2 regions of the Staphylococcus capitis subsp. capitis genome follow, and region 2 is predicted to be linked to the other one. Evidence: a T-box and tRNA genes for the amino acid it is inferred to sense, from the RefSeq annotation. Region 2 holds a T-box; the other holds one or more tRNA genes.
What was found. A T-box is a leader RNA that pairs with one kind of tRNA and senses whether it is charged. The one in region 2 lies ahead of V6C74_RS05730 (valine--tRNA ligase), so its partner is inferred to be a tRNA-Val.

Region 1 (4,268 bases), 410 kb from region 2:
ATTGTAAATTACATCTACAGGTACATCCTGAATTGTTTTAGTGGATTTCTGTGATATATCGTCAGTATTAAACACATTTCCAAATACATTATTAACTGATAAAAAGAAAAATATAGCTAGGATTAATGCTACAAATCTTAATCCCCACTTACTTTCTAACATTTTAATTCACACCTTTCTTTTGAAAGTGTGCGCCAAACCAATGTTCAGCAAGTAATTCTTCGAAAACTTCATTAGATATATCTCTTCGAAGTTTACCATCAAAAGTTACAGATATATCTCCAGTTTCTTCTGAAACTACAACTGTAAAAGCATCAGATACCTCTGAAATCCCAACTGCTGCTCTATGTCTTGTTCCTAAACTTTTAGATATTTTAACACTGTCTGATAAAGGTAAATAACTCGCTGCTACAGCTATTTTACTACCTTGAATAATCATCGCACCATCATGTAATGGCGTGTTTGGAATAAAGACGTTTGTCAATAACTCTTGAGAAATATCTGAGTTCATTGGAATACCAGTTTCTATGTAGTCTTGTAATCCTGTTTCTTTTTCAAAAACAATAAGTGCACCTATTCGTCTTTTAGCCATATACTGAACAGCTTTAGAAACAGATTGTATTAATTTCTCTTCATCACGACTATAAGTGTTGGTATAACGTTTTAAAAAGCTACCTCTACCTAATTGTTCTAATGCACGTCGTATTTCAGGTTGGAAAATAACAATTAGTGCAAGTACTCCCCACTGAATAACGATATCAAATAATTTAGAGGTTGCTGTTAAATTAAGCATCTTACTGACTTGTTGGCCGATAACAATTACGACAATCCCTTTTAGTAATTGAATCGCTTTAGTGCCTTTAAAAACTGTTATGAGAAGATAAAGTACATACCAAACAATCAGTAAATCAAGTACACTAGTAATAATTTTTAATGTACTAAGATTTTGAAAAAAGTTGGAAAAATCCATAACATCTCCTCCGGGTAATATTTTTCCATATTAATTATTATACCAATCATTGTTAATAGTGTCATATGAACAAAGACTAAAAAATAAAAAAACTTACACAGTATATACCATGTAAGTCGTGCTTTCACAATTTTATTTATAGAAGTGTTTCACCAAAGAAAGTACCTAATAGCGCAACAGCTTGTTCAGCAGTATGATTCGAATTGTCAATAAGAGGATTAACCTCAACTATATCCATTGAAGTAACTAATTTTGATTCATTTAACAATTCGAGTGCAAAGTGACTTTCTCTATAGCTCAAACCACCCATTACTCTTGTACCCGTTCCAGGAGTTTCAGCGGGATCCAAAGCATCAACGTCTAGTGAGAAATGAAGGCCATCTATATTTCTAGATTTTAGATACTCAAGAGATCTTTCAATCACCTCTTGTTTTCCGAACCGGTCGATATCCGCCATAGTAAAAGTTTTAATATTTTTATCCTTTATGTATTTCCTTTCACCTTCATCTAAATCCCTCATACCAATTAATACGATATTTTCAGGTTTAACTTTAGGCGTAAAATCATTTATATTGACAAGTTCATCTGGTCCATCACCTGCTAATATTCTTAAAGGCATACCGTGAACATTACCAGATGGAGATTCTTCAGGTACATTTAAGTCACCATGAGCATCGTACCAAATGACACCTAAATTTTCGTAATGTTGACTAATACCTGAAATCGAACCAACAGCTATTGAATGATCGCCACCAAGTGTAAGTGGAAAGTTTCCTTTCTTTACTATTTCTGATGTAGCTTTGCTAAGATTTTCAGAAACAGTTACTATTTCATCATAGTTCCTTAACCCTTCTTGATCAGAGTTAAATTTCTCTACATCTAATGTTGGTACTTCTATATTACCTTTATCTATAACATCAAGTCCCATTTTTTTAAGACGTGACAATAATCCTGCATAACGAATTGCATCTGGTCCTAAGTTTACACCAAGTTTCTTTTGACCGAATGTGGAAGGTGCACCAATAATTTCAATACGTTGATTCATGACAATACCCCTTTCATTTACATAGATTCAGAATAATGTATACGCTTGCATTTTTCAAGAAGTATTGTAATTATATTTATTTAAATCAAATAAAAAAACACCTTCAATAATGAAGGTGTTTAAAAGTGAGCCATAGAGGATTCGAACCTCTGACCCTCTGATTAAAAGTCAGATGCTCTACCAACTGAGCTAATGGCTCTAATGGCTGGGCTAGCTGGATTCGAACCAGCGCGTGACGGAGTCAAAGTCCGTTGCCTTACCGCTTGGCTATAGCCCAATGAGATGGTGGAGGGGGGCAGATTCGAACTGCCGAACCCGAAGGAGCGGATTTACAGTCCGCCGCGTTTAGCCACTTCGCTACCCCTCCGGCATATTCACTTAAGAATGGTGGAGAATGACGGGTTCGAACCGCCGACCCTCTGCTTGTAAGGCAGATGCTCTCCCAACTGAGCTAATTCTCCATAATGGTGACTCCTACGGGACTCGAACCCGTGTTACCGCCGTGAAAGGGCGGTGTCTTAACCGCTTGACCAAGGAGCCCTGGCTCCGCAGGTAGGATTCGAACCTACGACCGATCGGTTAACAGCCGATAGCTCTACCACTGAGCTACTGCGGATTAATGATATTGCCTGGCAACGTCCTACTCTAGCGGGACGTAAGCCCGACTACCATCGGCGCTAAGGAGCTTAACTTCTGTGTTCGGCATGGGAACAGGTGTGACCTCCTTGCCATTGTCACCAGACAAATGAATGTGTTATACATTCAAAACTAGATAGTAAGTAATGATTTTGCGTCGCAAAACATTTTAATATTGATTAAGTCTTCGATCGATTAGTATTCGTCAGCTCCACGTGTCACCACGCTTCCACCTCGAACCTATTAACCTCGTCATCTTCGAGGGATCTTATAACCGAAGTTGGGAAATCTCATCTTGAGGGGGGCTTCATGCTTAGATGCTTTCAGCACTTATCCCGTCCATACATAGCTACCCAGCTATGCCGTTGGCACGACAACTGGTACACCAGAGGTATGTCCATCCCGGTCCTCTCGTACTAAGGACAGCTCCTCTCAAATTTCCTACGCCCACGACGGATAGGGACCGAACTGTCTCACGACGTTCTGAACCCAGCTCGCGTACCGCTTTAATGGGCGAACAGCCCAACCCTTGGGACCGACTACAGCCCCAGGATGCGATGAGCCGACATCGAGGTGCCAAACCTCCCCGTCGATGTGAACTCTTGGGGGAGATAAGCCTGTTATCCCCGGGGTAGCTTTTATCCGTTGAGCGATGGCCCTTCCATGCGGAACCACCGGATCACTAAGTCCGTCTTTCGACCCTGCTCGACTTGTAAGTCTCGCAGTCAAGCTCCCTTATGCCTTTACACTCTGTGAATGATTTCCAACCATTCTGAGGGAACCTTTGAGCGCCTCCGTTACCTTTTAGGAGGCGACCGCCCCAGTCAAACTGCCCGCCTGACACTGTCTCCCACCACGATAAGTGGTGCGGGTTAGAAAGCCAACACAGCTAGGGTAGTATCCCACCAACGCCTCCACGTAAGCTAGCGCTCACGTTTCAATGGCTCCTACCTATCCTGTACAAGCTGTGCCGAATTTCAATATCAGGCTACAGTAAAGCTCCACGGGGTCTTTCCGTCCTGTCGCGGGTAACCTGCATCTTCACAGGTACTATGATTTCACCGAGTCTCTCGTTGAGACAGTGCCCAAATCGTTACGCCTTTCGTGCGGGTCGGAACTTACCCGACAAGGAATTTCGCTACCTTAGGACCGTTATAGTTACGGCCGCCGTTTACTGGGGCTTCGATTCGTGGCTTCGCAGAAGCTAACCACTCCTCTTAACCTTCCAGCACCGGGCAGGCGTCAGCCCCTATACATCACCTTACGGTTTAGCAGAGACCTGTGTTTTTGATAAACAGTCGCTTGGGCCTATTCACTGCGGCTCTTCTGGGCGTGAACCCTAAAGAGCACCCCTTCTCCCGAAGTTACGGGGTCATTTTGCCGAGTTCCTTAACGAGAGTTCGCTCGCTCACCTTAGAATTCTCATCTTGACTACCTGTGTCGGTTTGCGGTACGGGCACCTGTTATCTATCTAGAGGCTTTTCTCGGCAGTGTGAAATCAACGACTCGAGGAAACAATTTCCTCTCCCCATCACAGCTCAGCCTAACGAGTGCCGGATTTGCCTAACACTCAGCCTTACTGCTTGGACGTGCACTCCAACAGCACGCTTCGCCTAT
Region 2 (4,268 bases):
TTAACTCAAACATCTCGTATAATATTTGTGGTTATATTAGTTCCGTTGATATCATATTTTTTCCAAGATTCCCACAATACCACTAGGGAACATGTAAGTAAAGCTCCAGCATTGACGCATGCTCTTGATTTTTGGCAAATAATCATAATATTTTTAGCTGTAGCAATAGTTTATTTCTTGATGGCGAAAATTAACTTTCCTACTAAACAATTGTTAGCTCCTATATTTGTCTTAATTGTTTGGAATATGACTACAAATTTAAATTTCACTTTAGATAATTGGTTACTCGCATCTGCGCAAGTGATTTATATGATACGTATAGGCCTTCAAATTGCTCATCTACTTAATGATTTAAAAGGTCGTATCGCAGTAGCTATTGCTTTTCAGAATATAATGTTAATTATTTCGGCTTTTATAATGGTGGTTATCATTCATCTTTTCACGCATAATTCAATTAATGAATTATTCTTAGGTGCAGCCCCAGGAGGTATGAGTCAAATAGGTTTAGTAGCTATAGCTACTGGTGCCGATGTAGCAATGATTTCAAGTTATCACATCTTTAGAATTTTCTTCATTCTATTCTTAGTTGCACCTGTGATTAATTATTTCTTAAAATTCAGAGCGAAATCTCGTTAAATAAATAATAAAACGCATTTCCTAAGTTAATAGGAAATGCGTTTATTTCTATCTAAGAATGACTCGGTTTAACAGGGCATCCTTCAAGATGTGAATCGTATAATCCTGCAGCCTCAAGAAATGAAAATACAGTGACAGGACCTAAAAATTTAAAACCATATTTTTTTAAATCTTTAGAAAGTTGTGTAGCTTTATCATCTACTGTTTTACGATCTCTGTTTTTTTTATAACCCATATTAATAGGTTGATGATTAACATATGACCAAAGAAAATCACTAAAACTTTTATAATCTTTTTCAATTTGTAAGTAACCTCGTGCTTGGCTAACAATAGCTTCTAACTTTTTTCTATTATGAACTATATTAGGAAATTCCATTAGGCGATCAATATCTTTATCAGACATTTTGGCAACCTTTTTTGGTTCGAAGTTATAGAATGCTTCTTCATAGGATTCTTTTTTCTTTAAGATAGTAAGCCATGATAAACCGGCATGTTGGGATTCTAAGGCGATTAACTTAAAAAGTTCTTTACTATCATATAAAGGTTGACCCCAAAAATTATCATGATATTCTAAATAAGTTTCATCTTTAGTACCAAAGGCGCACTCATTCATAAATTTTACCTCCAATACATTGACTTATTGATGTATCCATTATACTATAAATAAGCAAATGAATATAATGATAGGGAAGAGTAAATTCTAATCATTTCAAAGAGAGCATATGTTTGGTGTGAATATGTAGATGATTTTAATTGAAGGTAGCCCAAAATGAAACTTTCACTGAACAAATATTCAGTAGGTGAAAGCGTGTGAGAGCGTTAATCTTATACTTAAGTGCTCGAAGAATAAAGTATGTTTATGTTAAAAGGCTTTATTTTTCTTGAATATAGGTGGTACCACGGAACATCCGTCCTATTTTTAGGGTGGATGTTTTTTTATTTTATAAGGAGGTTTTTACATGGAAATGAAACCGAAATACGACCCAAGAGAAGTAGAAGCTGGTCGTTATGAAGAATGGGTAAAAAATGGTTATTTTAAACCATCAGAAGATAAATCGAAAGATACATATACTATTGTTATTCCGCCGCCAAATGTGACGGGAAAATTACATTTAGGACATGCGTGGGACACAACGTTACAAGATATAATTACTCGTATGAAGAGAATGCAAGGATACGATACTTTGTATCTTCCAGGTATGGATCATGCTGGGATAGCTACACAAGCGAAAGTAGAAGCAAAATTAAATGAACAAGGTATTTCAAGACATGAATTAGGTCGAGAAAAATTTCTAGAACAAGCTTGGGATTGGAAAGAGGAATACGCTTCATTTATTAGACAACAATGGGCTAAACTAGGCTTAGGATTGGATTATAGTAGAGAGCGTTTTACTCTTGATGAAGGTCTAAGTAAAGCTGTTAGAAAAGTATTTGTTGATTTATATAACAAGGATATAATTTATAGAGGAGAAAGAATTATTAACTGGGATCCTCAAGCTAGAACGGCTTTATCTGACATTGAAGTTATTCATGAAGATGTGCAAGGTGCATTTTATCACTTTAAATATCCTTACGCAGACGGTGAAGGTTATATTGAAATTGCGACTACCCGTCCCGAGACAATGTTAGGTGATACAGCGATTGTTGTTAACCCTAACGATGAACGTTATAAAGATGTTATTGGTAAAAAAGTAATTTTACCAATTGTTGGTAGAGAATTGCCTATCTTAGCTGATGAATATGTTGATATAGAATTTGGTTCAGGTGCAATGAAAGTCACACCTGCGCATGATCCAAACGACTTTGAAATTGGGCAAAGACATGATTTAGAAAATATCATCGTAATGGATGAATACGGTAAAATGAATGAGAGATCTGGTAAATATGAAGGTATGGATCGTTTCGAATGTCGTAAACAACTTGTTCAAGATTTAAAAGATCAAGATTTAGTTATTAAAATCGAAGAGCATACGCATTCTGTAGGTCACTCAGAAAGAACAGGTGCAATCGTCGAACCGTATTTATCAACACAATGGTTTGTTAAAATGAAACCTTTAGCTCAAAGAGCACTAGATAACCAAAAAACAGACGACAGAATTGATTTCTTCCCAGGTCGTTTCGAAAACACATTTAATCGTTGGATGGAAGAAATAAGAGATTGGACTATTTCTCGTCAATTATGGTGGGGACATCAGATTCCTGCTTGGTATCATAAAGAAACTGGTGAAATCTACGTAGGGGAAGAAGCACCAAGTGACATTGACAATTGGGAGCAAGATGCAGATGTATTAGATACTTGGTTCTCAAGTGCTTTATGGCCATTTTCTACTTTAGGTTGGCCAGATACTGAATCTGAAGACTTTAAACGTTATTATCCAACGAATGCTTTAGTTACAGGTTATGACATTATTTTTTTCTGGGTAGCAAGAATGATATTCCAAGGATTAGAATTCACAGATAGAAGACCATTTAATGATGTTTTACTACACGGTTTAGTAAGAGCTGAAGATGGACGTAAAATGAGTAAGTCATTAGGTAATGGTGTAGACCCAATGGATGTAATTGATGAATATGGTGCAGATAGCTTGAGATACTTCTTAGCTACTGGTTCATCACCAGGTCATGACTTACGCTATTCGACTGAAAAAGTTGAATCTGTATGGAATTTTATAAACAAAATTTGGAACGCTGCGCGCTTTAGTTTAATGAATATTGGTGAAGAGTTTAAAGTAGAAGATATCGATTTATCTGGAAACTTATCGCTGGCTGATAAATGGATTTTAACTCGCCTAAATGAAACAATTAAAACCGTAACAGATTTAAGTGACAAATATGAGTTTGGTGAAGTAGGGCGTGCGCTTTATAACTTTATTTGGGACGAATTCTGTGATTGGTATATTGAAATGAGTAAGATACCAATGAATGGTGATGATGAAGCTCAGAAACAAACTACACGTTCAGTGTTAAGTTATGTTCTTGATAAAATTATGAAGATGTTACATCCATTTATGCCTTTTGTTACAGAAACAATCTGGCAAAGTTTACCTCATGAAGGTGAAACTATAGTTAACGCAGATTGGCCAACTGTTAACTCTGAATATATGTTTGACGAAAGTAAACAAACAATGCAGCAACTTGTTGAAATCATTAAATCTGTTCGTCAATCAAGAGTTGAAGTGAATACGCCACTTTCTAAATCAATACCAATTTTAATTCAAACTAAAGATGATAACGTTAAGCAAACATTGAAAGATAATGCGAGTTATTTACACAAATTCTGTAACCCAAGCGAACTCACTATTGATACAGAAGTTGAAATTCCTGAAAAAGCTATGACATCAGTAGTTGTAGCGGGTAAAGTTGTGTTACCGCTTGAAGGACTTATTGATATGGATAAAGAAATCGCTCGCTTAGAAAAAGAACTAGATAAACTTCAAAGTGAATTAGATAGAGTAGACAAAAAATTATCAAACGAAAACTTTGTAAATAAAGCACCTGAGAAAATAATTAATGAAGAAAAAGAAAAACAACAACATTATCAAGAGAAGTATAATGGTGTTAAATCACGAATCGAACAATTAAAAGCATAGGAGTATGATCATGAATTACCTAGACAGCTTGTATTGGATACA

Region 1: it has a tRNA-Val gene. The T-box ahead of V6C74_RS05730 (valine--tRNA ligase) is inferred to sense a tRNA for this amino acid. The anticodon was not compared.

Annotation. Positions count from the first base shown of each region.
Region 1 covers NZ_CP145263.1:723,069-727,336, reverse strand. The annotation lists gene V6C74_RS03630 (CdaR family protein) at 1-162, opposite strand, end outside; gene cdaA (diadenylate cyclase CdaA) at 164-970, opposite strand; gene rocF (arginase) at 1,107-2,015, opposite strand; tRNA gene V6C74_RS03615 (tRNA-Lys) at 2,142-2,214, opposite strand; tRNA gene V6C74_RS03610 (tRNA-Gln) at 2,218-2,292, opposite strand; tRNA gene V6C74_RS03605 (tRNA-Tyr) at 2,299-2,382, opposite strand; tRNA gene V6C74_RS03600 (tRNA-Val) at 2,401-2,476, opposite strand; tRNA gene V6C74_RS03595 (tRNA-Glu) at 2,481-2,555, opposite strand; tRNA gene V6C74_RS03590 (tRNA-Asn) at 2,557-2,631, opposite strand; rRNA gene rrf (5S ribosomal RNA) at 2,643-2,757, opposite strand; rRNA gene V6C74_RS03580 (23S ribosomal RNA) at 2,827-4,268, opposite strand, start outside.
Region 2 covers NZ_CP145263.1:1,132,141-1,136,408, forward strand. The annotation lists gene V6C74_RS05720 (AbrB family transcriptional regulator) at 1-636, shown strand, start outside; gene V6C74_RS05725 (DNA-3-methyladenine glycosylase I) at 689-1,249, opposite strand; T-box leader at 1,308-1,555, shown strand; gene V6C74_RS05730 (valine--tRNA ligase) at 1,596-4,226, shown strand; gene V6C74_RS05735 (folylpolyglutamate synthase/dihydrofolate synthase family protein) at 4,237-4,268, shown strand, end outside.